2 regions of the Clostridium sp. TJA085 genome follow, and region 2 is predicted to be linked to the other one. Evidence: predicted binding sites of a transcription regulator. Region 2 holds the regulator's gene; the other holds the start of a gene.
What was found. The regulator NrdR, encoded in region 2, represses ribonucleotide reductase genes. The targets are predictions, from matches to a motif close to CACNANATNTNGTG.
Positions count from the first base shown of each region.

Region 1: a site for NrdR is predicted at 8,960-8,973, ahead of AC4FQW_RS11590 (anaerobic ribonucleoside triphosphate reductase). Genes of this name have one in related genera too.

Region 1 covers NZ_JBZEEZ010000005.1:49,070-59,587, reverse strand. The annotation lists gene AC4FQW_RS11650 (resuscitation-promoting factor) at 1-434, shown strand, start outside; gene rnmV (ribonuclease M5) at 596-1,147, shown strand; gene rsmA (16S rRNA (adenine(1518)-N(6)/adenine(1519)-N(6))-dimethyltransferase RsmA) at 1,149-1,991, shown strand; gene AC4FQW_RS11635 (DUF7922 domain-containing protein) at 2,056-3,156, shown strand; gene AC4FQW_RS11630 (prolipoprotein diacylglyceryl transferase) at 3,273-4,031, shown strand; gene AC4FQW_RS11625 (YhfM domain-containing protein) at 4,028-4,888, shown strand; partial or broken gene AC4FQW_RS11620 (Mrp/NBP35 family ATP-binding protein) at 4,954-5,706, shown strand; gene AC4FQW_RS11615 (ferredoxin) at 5,742-5,930, shown strand; gene AC4FQW_RS11610 (hypothetical protein) at 5,967-6,170, opposite strand; gene AC4FQW_RS11605 (PadR family transcriptional regulator) at 6,250-6,702, opposite strand; gene AC4FQW_RS11600 (DegV family protein) at 6,705-7,550, opposite strand; gene AC4FQW_RS11595 (DUF3048 domain-containing protein) at 7,683-8,720, opposite strand; gene AC4FQW_RS11590 (anaerobic ribonucleoside triphosphate reductase) at 8,991-10,518, shown strand, end outside.
Region 2 covers NZ_JBZEEZ010000001.1:639,604-650,121, forward strand. The annotation lists gene AC4FQW_RS03430 (HAMP domain-containing sensor histidine kinase) at 1-604, opposite strand, end outside; gene AC4FQW_RS03435 (response regulator) at 610-1,308, opposite strand; gene pgeF (peptidoglycan editing factor PgeF) at 1,320-2,054, opposite strand; gene nrdR (transcriptional regulator NrdR) at 2,187-2,636, opposite strand; gene AC4FQW_RS03450 (YlmC/YmxH family sporulation protein) at 2,718-2,996, opposite strand; gene sigG (RNA polymerase sporulation sigma factor SigG) at 3,086-3,859, opposite strand; gene sigE (RNA polymerase sporulation sigma factor SigE) at 3,939-4,646, opposite strand; gene AC4FQW_RS03465 (sigma-E processing peptidase SpoIIGA) at 4,674-5,477, opposite strand; gene AC4FQW_RS03470 (SH3 domain-containing protein) at 5,682-8,237, opposite strand; gene ftsZ (cell division protein FtsZ) at 8,439-9,593, opposite strand; gene AC4FQW_RS03480 (cell division FtsA domain-containing protein) at 9,607-10,518, opposite strand, start outside.

The sequences.
Region 1 (10,518 bases), on a different contig from region 2:
TAGTATATAAAGATGGAAAAGAAGCTTCAAAGAAAGAGGTAAGTAGTAAAGTTGTTGCAACTCCTGTTAATGCAGTGGTTGTACAAGGTACAAAGAATCCAGTTAATTATATACCAAATAGAGGTGATTCAGTACAATATAAGAAACACTTAGTTATGGAAGCAACAGCATATTCTGGTCATAGTACTACTGCAACTGGTGTTGCTCCTGTGTACAACCCTGGTGGAGTTAGTACAATAGCAGTAGACCCAAGAGTTATTCCTTTAGGAAGCTTAGTATATGTAGAAGGTTATGGATATGCTAGAGCGTCAGATACTGGTGGAGCTATAAAAGGAAATATAATAGATGTTTATTTAAATAGTTCATCAGCATGTAATCAATGGGGAAGAAAATATGGAGTAGATGTTTATATAGTATCTTATCCGGGTGAATAGTTTGATTTTAAAGAGATAACAGATTAGTTATCTCTTATTTTTTTGTATATAATAGTTATGTATTATTATTTGACATGATGTATATATATATGTAAATTATTTATATATGAGTGCTAAGAATAAATGATTAGCGAAAGGAAGTAAAGCTTGTGGATAAGAAAATTATAAAAGAAGTTATAGTAGTTGAAGGTAGAGATGATATAGATGCAGTAAAGAAAGCTGTAGATGCTGAACTTATTGCTGTTGGTGGATTCGGAATAAATAAAAGGGTTATAGATAGAATAAAAGAAGCTCAAAAAAGAAAGGGAGTTATAGTTTTAACTGATCCAGATTTTGCTGGAGAGAAGATACGTAACATAATTGCAAAGAGAGTAAAAGGAATAAAGCATGCATATATAGCTCAAGAGGATGGATTAAAAGATGGAGATATAGGTGTAGAAAATGCATGTCCAGATGTTATAATAAGAGCCTTAGAAGGTGCAAAGGTTACGCTAGAAGAAAAGCATAATGAATATGGTATGGAGGATATGTTTTATTTTAAACTTGCAGCTGATGAAAAGGCTAAGGATAGAAGAATGGCTTTAGGTAAAGAACTTGGAATAGGATATGGAAATGCTAAACAAATGCTATCTAGACTAAACAATTACGGAATAGACAAAGAAGAATTTGCAAAGGCTATGCAAAAAGTAGAAAAAGAAATAGGAGAAATTTAATATGGAAATAAAAGATTATAAAACTCAAGAACTTGTAAAAAAGTACAATTTTAAATTTTCGAAGAGCTTAGGACAAAACTTTCTTATAGATGACTCAGTTCTTACTGATATAGTTCAAGGCGCTGATGTTAATGATGAAGATTTAGTAATAGAAATAGGACCAGGGGTTGGAACTTTAACTGCTCAGCTTTTAAATAAAGCTAAAAAAGTTGTTTCAATAGAATTAGATAATGATTTAATTCCTATATTACAAGAAGAACTTGGAAGTCATCCAAATTTTTCATTAGTACATAAGGATGCTTTAAAGGTAGATTTCAATGAAATAATTGGAGATGAAAAAAGTGTAAAATTAGTTGCAAATCTTCCTTATTATGTAACTACTCCGATAATAGTAAATCTTTTAAAAGAAAAATATAATTTTAAAAGTTTAACTATAATGATACAAAAAGAAGTTGCAGAGAGAATAAATGCAGAACCAAACTGTAAAGAATATGGTTCATTATCATTATTAGTACAATATTACTGTAATACAAAAATAATAAGAAAAGTATCACCAAGTTCATTTATACCAAGACCTAAGGTTGATTCAATAGTAATAAGGTTAGATAGATTAGATAGTCCAAGAGTTGAAGTTAAAGATGAAAAACTTATGTTTGACATTATAAGAAATTCTTTTAATATGAGAAGAAAAACTTTATGGAACGGAGTAAAAAATATAGGTATAGATAAAGAAAAGCTACAAAAGGCATTTGATGATGCTGGAATAGATCCAAAGAGAAGAGGAGAAACTTTATCTTTAGAAGAATTTGCAAAGCTTAGTGATGAAATTTACAAATATAAGTAAATTTCGATTATCATAATAGGTACCTTACTGCATATACTATATTGAATAAATGTATGCGGAGGTAATGGGGAAATTGGCACATAGTAAATTATATAGAAATTTTATAATTCTACAAGAAGATGAAAGAAGTAAGAGTTCTTCAGATAAGGCACTGTCAGGATATGCAAAAATAGAATCAAAAGGGGATAAGTGCAAAATAACATTTTACACACAAAACTTAAAAAAAGAAGATGATTATACTATAGTACTTATTTGTTATAAAAAAGATTTAAAGCAAATAGTGGATATTGGTAAACTAAAGGTTAGTGATTCTGGAAAAGGTGAGGCGTGTATAGAATATAATTCTGATAATATAGCAGGATTAAATATGCATTATGATAAAATATCAGGAGCTGGTATATGTAAAAAGAAATCAGATGGATTAGATTTTACTATGTATGGATTTATGAGCGGAGAAAAGTTAGATGACAACTGGAAGAAATGCAAAGTAGTAAAATGTGATTATGATGGACTTAAACCTAAATCAAGAGAGTATATAAAAAGAGAGGTTATTGAACCAGAAGTTGAAGAAAAGCATACTGATATAAAAGAGAACTTAGATATAAATCAAAATAAAGAAGAAGTTGTTAAAGAAGAAGTAGAAAATATTAAAGCTGAACATAAAAACAATGAGGAAGAATTAACAAATAAGTTTGAAGATTATGAAAGAAGTATAGAGATAGAAAATGTAGATCCTTATGATTTTAAATTAAGAGGTGGCATTGGAGATTTCTTTGAAAACTTAGTTAAAGGTTTTGAGGAAATTAAAGATGGATTCAAAGAATTAACTTATACTAAATGGTATAAGATACCTGTACATGATATAGAGGATATGTGTGATTCAAAAGATTATAATAAATATTCTATTTTATATTATCCTATGATTAATTATTATCCATATATCAGAAAATACGGTTATTTTATGATGGGATATAAATGTGATAAAAAAGGAAACTTAAAGTACTTAGTTTATGCTGTGCCAGGTAAAAAAGATAAGGATGAGCAACCTTATGGAGGAAAATCAGGATTTATTACATGGTGTAAGAGAAAAAGTAATGATGAATATGGTTTTTGGTTAATGTTCTATGATTATAAAAATTCAACAATTGTAGTTCCAGCTAAGTAATAAATTTGTAATATACAATAATTTGCAAGTAATATTTGAAAGTATTATAATTTAGATATAATTAGGAGAAGCTTAAGCTTCTCCTAATTAGTTATATAGGGTGTTTAGGAGGGAATATGAGACAAGTACTTTTTGAAATTTTAAATTTTAAGGTTTATAGTTATGGGTTTATGATTGCTATAGGTGTAATATTAGCATCAACATTTTTTATAAGAAAAGCAAAAAGGTATGGATATGATGAAGATAAGTTATTAAATTTAATAATTGTAACAGTTATATCAGGTATATTAGGAGGAAAGTTATTATTTATAATTACTGAATTTAAGGACATAATAAATAATCCGTCAATTCTATTTAATTTTGGTAATGGATTTGTAATATATGGAGCTATAATATGTGGTGCACTAGGACTATATTTATATTGTAGAAAAAATAGATTTGATTCTATACAATTATTAGATTTTGTTGTTCCTTTTGTTGCTTTAGCACAGGGGTTTGGAAGAATAGGATGTTTTTTGGCTGGATGTTGCTATGGAAGAGAAACAACACTTCCAATTGGAGTAGTGTTTCCAAGTGGGTCTTTAGCACCTAGTGGAATACCTTTAATACCAACTCAATTATTTAGTTCCGTATTTGATTTTTTATTAGCAGGTTTTTTGATATGGTATAGCAGAAAAGAAAGAATCAAAGGTAGGATACTTGCTGTATATATTATAATTTATAGTATTGGAAGATTTTTTATAGAATTTTTTAGAAATGATCCAAGAGGAAATATATTAATGTTTTCAACATCGCAATTTATAGCTATATTTACTCTTGTATTAGGAGTTATAATTTACAATTTAGATAAATTTAAAAGGAGAGAAAATAAGTGAATAGACGGGTAATATCAAAATTAGCAATGCTTTGCATTATGGTTGTTATTGGAACAACTATGGTTGGATGTACACCTGTAAATAATGTTTTAGTAAAGCTTGGATTTAGAAACAATGATTTTGATTATATGAAGACTAATAAGGTTGATGAAATAGTCATAGAGAATAGTCGTGATACTGGTTTTAGATTTGAAGTTACGGATCCGAAGGCAATAGAGGAAATATACAAAACATTATCAGCAGGAAACCCAGAGCCGGAAAAAAGTTCATTAGATCCTGATTACATATTTGAGATTCATACAGGAGACAAAGTTAAAAAGTATTATTATGTAGTAGGTGTTAATGAAAGTAGGAGAGGAAACTTTTATGATTCAAATAATGCCTATAAGGTACCAAGAGATTTGGATCAGACAATAATTAATAATTTATCATTTATAAGAAGACCTAGAGATTTTAATTCAATATATTATGGTACAATAATGAAAGTAATGGAAATGAATAAAGGTGCATTAGGTGATGGTAGTCACAAAGTTGGAATTAATATACTAAGTGATTTAGATTGTGTTAAATATTTATTTTCAACAGATTTACAAAAATTCCAAAAGGATTTACAAAAAGTAATACCGGGGGCTGAAATAATAAATAATAACAACCAAAATGACTTTAATGTAGTTGTAACTGTTCAAAACATGGGATATAGCACAGATGTGTTTAGAACATTAATAACTGTAGATAATAAGATTGATAAGACTTACCAAAAATATTATGTTGTAGGACATTATGAATTTAAAAAATGGGAAATTACAGTCGGAAGCGATGGTAAAAAGCCTGATAATTGGAGTCAAACAAATAAATAAGGGAGGATTTACATATGAATAATGCTCAAAAAGCTACAATGAATCCATTTGGTAAAAAGCCAAAGTATGGAAAAATAAAAAATGTAATAGGTATAATAAGTGGAAAAGGTGGAGTAGGAAAATCTACTGTAACAGGAATAACTGCAACTATGCTTAGAAAAAAAGGTTATAAAGTTGGAGTTTTAGATGCAGATATAACAGGACCATCAATGCCAAGATTTTTTGGTATAAATAATGAAAGAGCGCAAATAATATCATTAGATGAACAAAATATAAAGTTCATTCCAGCTACAACTAAGAGTGGAATAAAGGTTATGTCAATGAATCTTTTAACAGAAGTTGAAGATGATCCTGTTATATGGAGAGGTCCTGTAATAACTGGAGTTTTAAATCAAATGTATTTTGATACAGAGTGGGGAGAGTTAGATTATCTTCTAATTGATATGCCACCTGGAACAGGAGATATAGCGCTTACAGTTATGAAGGAGTTCAATGTTAAGGAACTAATAATAGTTTCTACACCACAGGATATGGTATCAATGATTGTTAAAAAGGTTGTAAAAATGGCTGAGAAAGTAGGCACACCTATTAAGGGTGTAGTTGAAAATATGGCTTATATAACTTGTGATAGCTGTGACAAAAAGCTAAGAGTATTTAGTAAAAAGTCAGCAGAAGAGCATGCAGAATACCTTGGTTTACCACTTTTAGGGGAACTTCCAATAAATCTAGAACTTACAGAAGCTCTAGAAGAAGGAAGAGCTGAGGAGTATGTATTAGATAATGCTCTATATTCATTAATATTTGAAGGCTTATATTAATACATACTCTCTATGTATGAGAGGAGTAATTTAATATGAAAGCTAATGTTGATAAGGATACTTGTATTGGATGTGGATTATGTCCATCAATATGTCCAGAAGTATTTGATATGGATGATGACGGAAAGGCTGTTGCAATTTCACCTGACGTTCCACAAGAAAATGAAGATGGAGCTAAAGAAGCAGCGGAAAATTGTCCAGTAAATGCAATTAGTGTAGAGTAATAAAAATAGCAAGCTTATATAAGCTTGCTATTTTTATTAAAAGAAGTCATTCATAAGAGGATTTATTATATAATTAGAAAAGTTATGATTACTTGGTGAAGATGAGTTATCAAAAGATACAGATATATAATCTCCAATAGATGCACCAGCTATTTCGCATAAAGGGCGTGAAATCAAGGTGCCATTTTCTAATTCTATAAATGCCTCTAAATTATTTATATCTAATACTTTACCTCGCATAACACTACCTCCTTCTTATTATTAGTGTTAGCGTATTTATTAATATATATACAAAAAGGATACTAAGTTAATAGTATCCTTAATAAATATCATTATATATAATTTTGAACACATCTAATGCTTCTTCAATTTTAGATTTAAGCAAAGATTTTTTTCTTAAGTATTCTTTCTTTCCTTCATTTGTTAAAGAATATATTTTTCTGAATTTCTTTTTAGGATCATCCCATTTCCAAACTACAAGACCGTCTTTTTCTAATGCTTTTAGAATTGGATATATTCCACCTGTACTAGGAATCCATTTTCCTCGTGTACGCTCTCCAATTGAATGTGAGATATAACTACCTGTGGCTGGTGTAGAATTCAATATATGAAGAACATAAATGGATAATAAACCTTTTGTAAAAACTTGACCCACAGCATCTTTTTCTTTTTTTACTTTTTTAAGTTCCATCATATTTCTTTTATATTCTTCATAGAGTCTTTTTTCCTCAGCCTTTATATCCATTGAGTCAGAAAAATTTAAATTACTCATAATTATACCTCTTGGACTACAACTCCTAGTAAACCAGGACCAGTATGAACTCCAAGAGAAGGTCCTATTGTAGCTGGCGCGATAGATTCTATATTATCAAGTTTTGAGATAGCATCATATAAAGCATTAAATTCTTCATCAGATGAACCACCACATAGAACCCAAACTTTGCTTTTACCCTTTTCAAGGTGTTCTTTTGCTATTTTTACTAATTTGTTCATAGATTGCTTTCTACCACGAACTTTAGCAAATGTATAATAAACACCTTCATCATTAACTGATATTATAGGTTTTAAATTTAAGATTTCTCCGATAGTACCTGCTACTTTTCCTATTCTTCCACCTTTTTTTAAGTATTCTAATGTGTTTATAGTAAAGTATCCATGAGTTTTCTTACGAAGTTTTGGAAGTTCCTCAATTATTTCTTCAAAAGTTTTACCTTCTTTAACTAATTGAGCGGCATTTAATACTAATGCACCTTCAGCCATACTAAGAATTTTAGTATCAAAAACATAAGATGTTAATTTAGGGTGATCTTCAAGTGCTAATCTTATAGCATTACCTGTACCTGAAAGCCCACTTGAGATTGTAACTGCAATTACATGAGTGTAACCTTCTTCTTCTAATTTATTAAGAATATTTTCTATTCTAGAAGCACTTGGTAAAGAAGTTGTAGGAATTTCTTTTTCTAATGATTCATAAACCTCTTTTGGACTTATATCTATTTTATCTTCAAATTCTCCATTAGAATATATTATTCTAAATGGTGCAAACTCTATGTTATTTTCTTTTAATTGTTCTGTAGTTAAATCTGATCCACTATCAGTTAAAATGGCAATTTTTTGCATATAAATACCTCCTATTAAAATGATTAAAGCAAGTAAACTTTATCACTACTGATAATATAAACTATATCATTACTGATATAGTTTAGCAATATAAAAGAAATTATTATTAAAATAATTTCTTTTATAAAAAAATTAGTAAGAAATAGAAGAATCTGAATCTACTATATTCCATATTGTATTACCAGGAGATAAGCTAATTTCATTACCTTCTATATCAAAAAGCATAGTATCACTTGTCTCTGAATCTTTAGACCATAATATATTTATAACTTTACCATTAGAAAATAAATAACCTTCACCATCATTAATTAAATCTATATCTAAATGAGAATTATCTGTTTGAAGAGTGATGTCGGCTTTTTGAACTATTATGTTATTGAATGTTAAGGGTTTATTAGTTATAGCATCAATTGCAATTTTACCATCCATATATTTAGTATAAGAACCATTTTCGAAAACATATTTAGTTTCATAAACGTTATTTGGTTTTACAGTTATATTTGAGCTTGTTTTTAAATTATCTTTATTAAAATAGCTAGAATCAAATTTTAAATAAGATTTTGCAGTTAAGTTATATTTCTTATCTTTTATGGCAGTTAATATTTTTTCACTTGATGTATAAAGATTATGTGGTGCTTTTCTAGAATTATCCCTATAATAATATTTTCCATTTTTCATTTCATTTAAACTCATTAAAGAATCATCATTTTCAACTTGTGATAAAGCTTCCTTTGAACCACCACAATGAGCAATAGGTAATGAATATTCTTTTGATAGTGTTAAAAAATAAGGGCGTATACTTCTTATAGGTCCTATTTTTTCTGAAGTTTTACTATGATATAAGGCAATAAATCTAGGAATTCCACCTTCTGCTGAGGTTTCATAGACAATATCTGCAAAGGAGAGTCCACTTTGAGGCCTTGAAGCTTTAGAATTTTCAACAACTGCCATATAAGGAACTTTATTTTGAGGATCTTCTGATGATTCTACACCTGTAAAGGGATAATAAAATTTTTTAGTTTGTTCTATATTATTTGAAGATGTAGTTTTTGATTCATCTAAAATTTCACTTTGATTATTTGATGAATTTTTTTGTTCTTCAACTTTACAAGACATTACAGAAGTAAATGTAAAAATTGTAAATAATGAAATTAATAAAAATTTTCTCATATTTATCTCCTTTTTTTATTTAATGATACTTAATATATATAATGTTTTATAGAAAATGATTACTTTAATTTAAAAAAATATTTTTCTTAATAAAAATAAAAAAATAAAATAAAAAAGAGAGATAATTAGACTTAATATAAGCAAAGAATAAGCAAGGATAAAATATCAAATAAATTTAAAATAAAAGCTGATTGCACTAGAATATCTTTTGAAGTATAATAAGACAGTACTAAAATTGGTACTATATATTGTGTTATGGGGGTCGTTTAGATGCTATATGTTGTAAAAAGGGACGGTAGAGAGGTTGAGTTCAATTCAGAGAAGATAGTTAATGCTATAAAGAAAGCAGCTGAAGATATAGGTGTAAACCTAAAAGCGAGCAAAACGTTAGATATCGTTCAAAAAGTTATTGAGTATATAGAGGTGTCTGGGGAAAATAGAATATCTGTAGAGCAAGTTCAAAATCTTGTTGAAAAAGCTTTAAAGGATTCAAACTTAGATAATGTTGTTATTGCATATCAAAATTATAGAAGAGAGAGAACTAAGGTTAGAGAAATAAAATCAGACCTTATGAGAGCTATAAGTAAAATAGGTGTTGAAACAGATAGAGATAATGCTAATGTTGGTAATAATTTTAGTTCTAAATTATTAAGAATAGCATCAGAATCAAATAAATGGCATAACTTAGCAAATATGCCAAAGTATTTATCAAAAGCACATGAAATTGGAGATCTTTATTATCATGACTTAGATAGTTATAACTTAACTACTAACTGTCTACACATTCCAACTAAAGAGATATTAGAGAATGGATTTAATACAGGATATGGAACTATAAATGCACCAAGAAGAATAGAAACGGCAGCAGAATTATCATGTATATTATTACAATCAACTCAAAATGATATGTTTGGTGGTCAATCACATCCTGACTTTGATAATGATATGTCTATATTTGTTAAACCAACTAGAGAAGAAATAATATCTGAGTTTAAAGAACTTGGATTACCTCAGGAAAAAATAGAGGAACTAGCAGAAAAAAAATTAAAAAATAGAATACATCAAGCAATGCAAGGGGTAGTTTATAATTTAAACACAATGCATTCAAGAGCTGGTTCACAAGTACCATTTAGTTCAATAAATATAGGAATACCAGAATCAAGAGATGCAGCTTTAATTTGTGAAATATTCTTATTAGAGTATGAAAAAGGTTTAGGAAAAGGTGAGCAACCAATATTCCCTAACATAATTTTTAGAGTTAAAGAAGGCGTAAATAGGGAACCAAATGATCCTTATTTCTATTTATATGAGTTAGCTTGTAGAGTTGCGGCTAAAAGAATGAATCCTACATTTATGAATATAGATGCAGATTTTAATAAAAAATATTATGATATGGGTATTACTCCAGCTACTATGGGATGTAGAACTTATCTTATGAGTAATGTAAATGGAGAGCCTGGTGTTAAGGGAAGAGGTAATATAGCTCCTACAACTATAAATTTACCTAGAATAGGAATACAAGCTCAAGGTAATATAGATAGATTCTTTAAAATATTTGATGAAAGATTAAATTTAGCTAAAGAATCATTACTTCATAGATATGAAGTATTAAAGCATTTAAAAGTTAAAGATTTACCTTTTGTAGCAGGTCAAAATTTAATGAAAGGTTCAGAAGGTTTATTACCAGATGATTCAATAGAACCAATATTAAAACAAGGAACTTGGGGAATTGGATTTATAGGTCTTGCAGAAACATTAACTGCATTAGTAGGAAAGCATCATGGTGAAGATGAAGATG
Region 2 (10,518 bases):
CATTTGAGACTACATTTACCCTTGTTTGTAAATTTCCATGAGCTATTTTCCAAGTAACACTTTCTAAATGTTTTATTGGATCTACAATTATTCTAACTAACTTAAGAGCTAAAGCTATAGATAATAATAAAACAATTATTAAAGTTATAATATAATATTTAGTATTTTTAACTTGAAATATATTTGTTGTAGGCTCTTCAACTCCACTTATTATTGTATCTCCATTAGAAAGCTTAGTTCCACAATAAATCATATTTATTTTTTTATTTTCATTATATTTATCTAAATAACCTACACCTTTATTTTCAGCTTCTTTTATTATTGAAGCATAACTTATATTTGCTTCATTTCCTGATGAATTAAATTTTATATTCCCATCTTTATCAATTATAGTTAATTCTATTGTTTTCCCATTTATTTTAAATAAACCTAATTTACTAGCATTTTCTATATCTAATTCAGAAATTATAGAGTTATATTCTTTTAACATGCTTTTAGAATTTTCTATTTCCTGTATACTGTAAAGAGCCATAAATGAAGATGTTATTATAACTAAGGCAAAAACTACTGTTATTATTACAGAAGTTATTATTTTTTTCTTCATAAATATTACCCGTTAAATCTATATCCAACCCCTCTTATAGTTTCTATAAGCTTAGGGTTTTTATCATCTTCTTCTATTTTTTTTCTTAAATATCTAATATGCACATCTACTGTTCTTGTCTCTCCAATATATTCATATCCCCATATTTTATCTAATAAAATTTCTCTCTTTAAAATTTTGCCTTTATTTCTTATTAATATTTCTAATAATTCAAATTCTTTTAATGTCATATCTATCTTTTTATTATTTATAGTTACTTCATGTCTTTCAAAATCTATTTTTAATCTTCCATTATCATAAATATCTTCTTTTTTATTTGATTCTAAAGGAGCACTTCTTCTTAAAACAGCCTTAACTCTTGCCAAAAGTTCCCTTATAGAAAATGGTTTTGTTATATAATCATCAGCTCCAAGTTCTAAGCCTAATATTTTATCTAGTTCTTCTCCTTTTGCAGTAAGCATTATTATAGAAATATTACATGTATCATTATTTCTTTTTATTTCTTTACATACATCAAATCCATCCATTCCAGGTAACATTAAATCTAATAATATTAAATGAGGCTTTTCATTTTTAGCGATATTAAGTGCATCTACTCCATTATTTGCCCAAATAACTTGATATCCCGCATTTTCTATATTGAATTTTAAAAGTTCTAATATATGTTCTTCATCATCTACAATTAATATTTTTTCTTTTGACAACTTAATCACCTCTATTTTAATATTGCAAATGTAAATAGTCTTCCGTAAGATCCATCAGATTTCCTATATGAATGTAATTTTATATCTTTTTCACAATAAGTACAAAGAGGTATACTTTTTATATTTTCATCATTAACCCCACAATCTTTTGCATCTTTTTCTATACAAGCTTCTAAGTTTAAATTTCTTCCATCAAATAATATATCTTTATCTATATCTTTCTCTTCTATAAATCTTTCTTTTAAATCTTCTGATATTTCATAACAGCATTTTCTTATATGAGGGCCTATATAAACTTTAGTATTTTTATGGTTAACGCCATAAACTTCAGTCATTTTATCTAAACAAACTTTTGTTATAGACTTAATAGTTCCTTTCCATCCACTGTGGACTGCACCTATAACTCCGTACTCCTCATTTACAATAATTACAGGTACACAATCAGCAGTAAATACTCCAATTAAAACATTTTTTAAATTTGTAATTATACCATCACCGCTATTTTCATTAAAATTTTCTTCACCATTATAAATTAAAACTTCATCTGAATGAATTTGATTTAAATATACTATTTTATCTACATTGAAATCTTTCTTTAAATTATTTAATGTATCTATTCCTTCTAAAGTATTTCTATTAAAACTTTTATTTTTTTCAGCAGTTGAAAATACAACTGAACTTTTTTCATTATCAATAACTAAAAAATCATCTTTTTTACAAATATTATCTAAATTTAAATTTTTCATTTTTCCCCTCCAACTCTTTTAATATTATTTTAACATTTACTAAATTTATTATCTATTTAATAATATATTTTTTACCTATCTTTAACGTAAAAAAGCATACTAATTCTATTTTAGAACTAATATGCCAATTCCTTATCTCATTAATCTATTTATTTCTTCCATAAAGGTATTAATATCTTTAAACTGCCTATAAACAGAAGCAAATCTAACATAAGACACTTCATCTATCTTTTTTAGCCTTTCCATAACCATTTCTCCTATGTAATTTGATTGAACTTCTGTCATCATTTTATTTGATATAGTCTTTTCAATATCTTCTGCAATATCTTCTATTTGCTTGCGTGAAATAGGTCTTTTTTGACAGGCTATTATCAATCCGTTTACTATTTTTTCCTTATTAAAGTTTTCTCTAGTTAAATCTTTTTTTATAACTAAAATTGGAATATCCTCTACTTTTTCATAAGTTGTATATCTTTTATTGCAATTTAAACATTCTCTTCTTCTTCTAATTGTAGTATTATCATCTGTTGATCTTGAATCGACTACTTTACTTTCTTGAAAAGAACAAAAAGGGCATTTCATAGATAATTCCCACCTTTCTGTACAGTAATTGACTTATTCTATATCGTTATTATACATATTTTTCTCTTTTATGGCTAGATACTATCTGTAAATATTATCATCTCGCCCTAAAATATTTGAATTATCCATAGAAACTAATATCACATCTAACCCAATCTTCTCTATATTTTCCCATGGTATTTCTATTTCCTCTCCTTTCGAAAACCACCCTTTGTTTTCTCCTGGAATAATTAATGACTCAACTTTATCATTCTCACAATCTAATTTTATATCTACAATAAATCCTAATTTTGTTCCAGAATTTATATCTATAACCTCCATACTTTTCATAGAATTTATTGAATGTAAATTTTCCTCCATATATAACACCCCCATATGTTAAATTTATATTCATTATTTTATAAATTATTATATTTACATGAAAAAAGAACTCTCATAAGAGTTCTTTTTTAAACATACTTCCTCATGTGTTTAAGTGCTGTCTTTTCTAGTCTAGATACTTGAGCTTGAGATATTCCTATCTCATCTGCAACCTCCATTTGTGTTCTACCTTTAAAAAATCTAAGATTTAATATTAATTTCTCTCTATCAGTTAACTTTTTCATTGCCTCATTTATGGATATATTTTCAAGCCAACTATCATCAGTATTTTTAGAGTCGCTAATTTGATCCATAACATATATAGCATCTCCACCATCATGATAAATAGGTTCAAATAAAGAAACTGGATCTTGTATTGCATCTAATGCAAAAACAACTTCTTCTCTTGGAATTTCAAGTTCTTTAGCAATTTGAGAAACATTTGGCTCTCTATTGTTATCTTTTACAAGTTTATCTCTAACTAATAGTGCCTTATATGCTATATCTCTTAATGACCTGCTAACTCTTATTGAATTGTTATCTCTTAGATATCTTCTTATTTCACCAATTATCATAGGTACAGCATAAGTTGAAAACTTAACATTTTGAGATAAATCAAAATTATCTATAGCTTTCATAAGCCCTATACATCCAACTTGAAATAAATCATCAACATTTTCGCCTCTATTATTAAACCTTTGAATAACACTTAATACAAGTCTTAAATTACCTTTTATAAAAGTTTCTCTAGCACTATTATCACCAGACTGCATTTTTAATAAAAGTTCTCTTTTTTCCTTTTCTTTAAGTATAGGAAGTTTTGCAGTGTTTACTCCACATATCTCTACTTTATTAATGATCAAAGTCATCAACTCCTTTGGAAGTAATTTCATCACAGTAGAAAGTATTTCCGTAAGGAGTAACTTTTATACTAAAGACAACCTAAACCATTTTACTTATTTCTTTTTTTAATCTACTTATTATCTTTTTTTCTAATCTTGATATATATGATTGTGATATTCCAAGTATATCAGCTACCTCTTTTTGTGTTTTTTCGTTATTACCATTTAAACCAAATCTTAATCTAACAATTTCTTTTTCTCTCTCATTTAAATTTTTAAGAGCAATAAACAATAACTGCTTATCTACTTCATCTTCTATTAAATTATATACAATATCATTATCAGTTCCTAATATATCAGATAATAATAATTCATTTCCATCCCAATCTATATTAAGAGGTTCATAAAATGAAATTTCAGCTTTTATTTTATTATTTCTTCTTAAATACATAAGTATTTCATTTTCAATACATCTTGATGCATAAGTTGCAAGCTTTATTTTTTTATCTGGTTTAAATGTATTTACTGCTTTTATTAATCCTATAGTTCCAACTGAAATTAAATCTTCTACATATACTCCTGTATTTTCGAACTTTCTTGCTATATATACAACTAATCTTAAATTTCTTTCTATTAATATACTTCTTATTCCTTCATCTCCATCACTTAATTTATTAACTAAATCTTCTTCTTCTTCTTTGCTAAGAGGTGGTGGTAATGCATCATTTCCTCCAACATAATGAAGTTTTTTTCTACACAAACCTAATTTCTCAAATATCCTATTTAATAAAAGTTTTATATTAACCATATTCTCCTCCTTGATATTAATAATAATTTATATTACTCCCCTTGGTATCAATGCATTAAAATCATTTTCTCTACTTAAATTATCTTTGCATGGACATAATATAGCATCTACAACCTTAAATGTTTGTCCACTTTTTTTAAGTTTCATATTGTCTACTCTAAACCCTTTTAAAACTCCATCATATCCTATAGCACTATAAGGAATATGATATAAACCATAATTTTCTAAATTTATTTCATTTAAATAAACTTCTTCTACCAATATACATGGTAAATTTGTTATAGGCTCTCTAAGTTCATTTCCAGAATCTAAAAAACCTTTTATTTTTAAAATTTTATTTTCAACAGAAAATTCAACATCATAATAAAAATTATTAATAATATTTTTTTCTCTTATATATGTTGTTATTCTCTCTAATGTTATACATAATATAGATAAACTTAAAATCAAATATTTTATTTTAAAATTATTTATCATAATACCATTTTTTATAGAATACTCATTAGTCATAATTGCAATTTTAAAACAAATTCCACTTAACACACAGGATGATACTATAAATACAATCCCACTTTTTAAAGACTTTATAAACCTCTTATTATTAAGAGGTATGTAAGCTATAGCTATTGCTACAATAATTTGAATTATATTATTTGATAAAAAACTTATTTCTTCTATAACCATTGTTAATGTATATAAAGAACCTAAAATAGCTGATAGTAAACACATTTTAAAAGAATATTTTTCCCTAATAATTTTATAAGTAGTTAATAACAAAAATAAATTTACCAAAAAATTTTCAATAAGTAGTATATCTATATATATATTCACTTACATTCCCCCTTAATAAAATTATATAACTATATATTTCAAAATTTTGTCAATTTAATTGATATAAACATAACTTTTTAAATCATTTTTTTTACATTTGATTACATAAAATATTATATTAAAATAATTTTTAACTTTTTATTTTTCATAAATCACAAATTTAAAATAAAAAAAGAGAGATTTTAAAAAAATCTCTCCTTATTATTATTTATTTATTTTGTTATCATCTATAGAAACATGTGCTTGACTCTCTGGTAAACTTTCTTTCTTTTTTTGCACTATAGATAAATTTGTTTTAAAAGACATTTTTGTTTCTGTAAACTTTGGTTTATCATAAATAAAGTCATTGTTACCTGTATATAAATATTTCATTTCTTCCATTTGTTGCCCTATTTCTTGTGCATACCATGGTGTAGTTGCATATTGATGCCACATTAATGATTCATTAGGTGAATATCTCATTTTATATAAAGTATTTTGTTTATATTTTGAACTATTAACATAATTACTTGATACAAAATTAGCAGCACCTTCTATTGCTTTATCAACACTTGTCCATCCATGATTATAAGCATATGTTGTTCCAAGTATTAAAGCTCTATTTGGAAATGCTTTAGAATTATCATATGCACCTATTCCAAATAAATTATATACAGTTACAGGTTTTTGCAACTTTATCATTTTATAACCAATTAATTCACCTTTACTATTTTTTATTTCATGATTAGTATTTGCTATCTCTGTTATCTTAACTCCTTTTGCTAAAGTGCTCTTTCCATACCCTGTTTCATGTATTGATTGGGCTGCAAAATATAATGGATCTATATTAAATTTTTTTGCTGAATTTACAAATGCACTAGCATGACCAATTAAAACTCCCGCATTATGTGCTTTAAAATAATCATTTAAACCATTAACGCTAATATTTCTATATTCATCTAATCTTAAATATTGTAATTGATTAGTAGCTTTTGCTGGATTTATATACTTTTCATAAAAATTATAATCATATGATGAGTTTCTTGATTTTTGTAATTTTATATATGAATCCATTGACATATTATAATTAGTATATATAACATTTTTTTCATTTGGCTTTTCATTTTGTATATCATCTTTTGAAACTTCTTTTATATATTCTTTTGAAGAGTATCCAGTTACGCTTGAATCTTTGATTTTATAAAATCCATTTTCTTCTCCTAGTATTTCAACTATTTCTCCGTTTCTTAAGTTTCCTATTATTTTTGATGAAGTACTAGGTTTTTCTCTAATCCTTAATTCACTATTTACCTTAACTTTCCCATATCTCTCTTTTAATTCTGGTTTACTTTCAGGCTTAACTTCAGGTTTTGCTTCAGGTTTATTATCCGGTTTAATTTCTGGTTTACTATTAGAATTATTTTTTGGATAAAATTTAACATAATCTTCATGAATATATCCACTTATACTACCTTTTTTTATTTTATACCACTTTCCATCTTTTCCATTAACATCAAAGTTTTCTCCAGGTAGTAAATATCCTACAACACCATATTGTGTTCCTGGTCCTTTTCTTACTCTTAAATTACTTGTAACATTTATAACTTTTCCTGTTCCTTCATATTTATTAACACTAGAATTATTACTACTATTATTGTTGTTACTATTATGATTGCTACTATTACTATTATTGCTATTACTACTATTATTACTTGTTACTTTTACATAATCTTCATGAACATATCCATGTCCATTTTTATATTTTATTTTGTACCATTTTCCTGACTTTTCTATTATGTCAAGTTTACTTCCATTTTTTAAGTAACCTATTGTTTCTGAACTTGTTGATGCACCTTTTCTTACTCTTAATTCACTTGTAATATTTACTACTACCCCTTGCTTTGTAACGCTTTCTGTTGGTTTATTATTCTGATTACTATTACTACTATTGCTGTTACTACTATTATTACTTGTTACTTTTACATAATCTTCATGAACATATCCATGTCCATTTTTATATTTTATTTTGTACCATTTTCCTGACTTTTCTATTATGTCAAGTTTACTTCCATTTTTTAAGTAACCTATTGTTTCTGAACTTGTTGATGCACTTTTTCTTACCCTTAATTCACTTGTAATATTTACTACTACCCCTTGCTTTGTAACGCTTTCTGTTGGTTTATTATTCTGATTGCTATTACTACTATTGCTGTTACTACTACTATTATTACTTGTTACTTTTACATAATCTTCATGGACATATCCATATCCATTTTTATATTTTATTTTATACCATTTCCCTGACTTTTCTATTATGTCAAGTTTGCTTCCATTTTTTAAGTAACCTATTGTTTCTGAACTTGTTGATGCACCTTTTCTTACCCTTAATTCACTTGTAATATTTACTACTACCCCTTGCTTAGTTACTTTATCTACCTTATTACTTTTATTATCATCATTTAAAGTTACTTTGGCATAATCCTTGTGAATATATCCTTCATTTTTTCCAGCTTTAATTTTATACCATAATCCATCCTTAGCTAAAACATCAAAAGCTTGTCCTTCTTTAAGATATCCTATTATCTCACTATTTATACTAGCTTTTTTTCTTATTCTAAGATTAGTTTCTACATTTATAACTTTACCCTTTCCTATTATATGTTCTGAAACAATAGAAGATTTATTTACAGTTGCAAAAGTCTTCTCATTGTTTAACGCCAATGAAGTTGTCGTTGTTGCCGCTAATAAAAACAACATAGTTGATATCTTTTTTTTATTCATAACAATCTCTCCATATAAAATATTTTTTTACATTTTTTATCTCATTATTTTTAATTTTAACATAATTTTCTTATACATAAAACATTTTTGACTTTTAAATCACTCACTTTTTTTACCTTTTTGTAACCTTTTCTAAAAAAATAAAGCTTTAGATATAAATATCTAAAGCTTTTAAAACCAATTTAATAATATTTTTAAATTTTAATTTGATCTTCTTGGTCTTCTTAAAAATGTTGGTATTGATAAATCTTCTTCAGTATAAGTTATAGTTGAGCTTACTGTTTCCTCTGAAGAAGTTGCTGCAACTTCTTCTTTTGGTTCTACAACAGTTTCTTCAACTTGTTTGCTTATTTGTTTTTTCACTTCAACTTTAGGTGTTTCTTTTGGAAGTGCACCTATTCCATCTTCTTCAAACCCTGTTGCTATAACAGTAATTCTTATTTCATCTTGAAGAGTTTCATCAATAACAGCACCAAATATTATGTTTGCATCAGCATCAGCAGCTTCTCTTACTACATCTGCAGCTTCATAAACTTCTAATGCTCCAAGATCTGCTCCACCTGTAAAGTTAAGTATAACTCCAGTTGCACCTTCTATTGAAGTTTCAAGTAGTGGTGAAGCAATAGCCTCTTTAACAGCATCAGATGCTCTATTATCGCCTTTTCCATGACCAACACCCATATGTGCTAATCCTTTATCTAACATAACAGCTTTTATATCAGCAAAGTCTGCATTAACTACTCCAGGAATAGTTATAAGGTCTGATATCGCTTGCACACCTTGTCTTAAAACATCATCAGCTAATCTAAATGAATCTAAAAGTGTTGTCTTTTTATCTGCCATAAATAATAATCTTTCATTAGGGATTATTACTAATGTATCAACTTTTTCTTTTAACTTTGCAATACCCATTTCAGCATGTCTCATTCTTCTCTTTCCTTCAAATGGGAAAGGTTTAGTTACAACACCTACTGTAAGAATTTCTAATGATTTAGCAATTTCAGCAACAACTGGTGCAGCACCTGTTCCTGTTCCACCGCCCATTCCAGCAGTAATAAATACCATATTAGCACCTTTAATAGCTGCTGTAATTTCTTCTCTACTTTCTTCTGCTGCTTTTTGTCCAATTTCAGGGTTAGCTCCTGCTCCTAATCCCTTAGTAAGCTTTTCACCTATTTGTATTTTTTGATTTGCATGTGATAGCATAAGGGCTTGTTTATCTGTATTGATAGCTATAAATTCTACATTCTTTAATCCTTCAACTATCATTCTATTAACAGCGTTACTTCCTCCGCCTCCACAGCCTATGACTTTTATATTAGTTAATTCTTGCATATCAACTTCAAAATCTAACAAAACAATTCCTCCTTTAGAAAATATCCTCTAGTAAACTTCTTATTTTTCCTATAATGCCAGTATTCTTTTTTTTCTTATCGTCGTGACCTAAATCTTCTATTTCATAATTAGCGTTAACATCAATATCACTTATTTCCTCAAATTTTAAAGTATTACCTTTAACATCTTTTGTAAAATCTTCACATATTAATTCTACCCTATCATGCACCTCTTTAACAATAGCTAAAGAAGTAATATTTGAAAGATTTTGCATATTAAAATCACTTTTTGTAATTATATTAACTTTGTAATCTATCATTTCACTTACTAACGCTTTTATATTTTCAAAATTGGTTAAAGAATCACTACATAAAATTATACTACATAAATCGTTATAATGACTAGTATTTTTTAATTCATTATTTACATAATTAAGAATTTCTTCAATTCTTGCCTCACACACTTTAAAATATAATTCCTTATGAATACTTTTACCATCTATAAGTATTTCTTTTTGTAAATCATCATTTAAAATACTTACATAATTATTGCTATATTCACACTTAACTAATTCAGCCTCTTTATTTGTTAAACCTGCACATATTGAAAGATCACTTGTAATATTATTTCCACCTAATGGAATAGAAATAAGTTCCTTTATAACTCCGTCTTTAAATATACCAATTTCAGTTAATCCAGCTCCACTATCTACTATGGCCTTTTCGCCTAATTCTTCCTTAAATAAAAATATATTTCTTAATGAATTTATATTAGAAATAAATCCCTTAATATTATACCTTGTATCTATGCATAAAGTTTTATATTTATTTAATGTATCTCTATTACATAAAAAAACAGTAACGTTAACATATATATCTCCTAATACATCTTTAGGAATTTCTAATTTTACATCATCACCTATTTTATAATAATTTATTGATACATC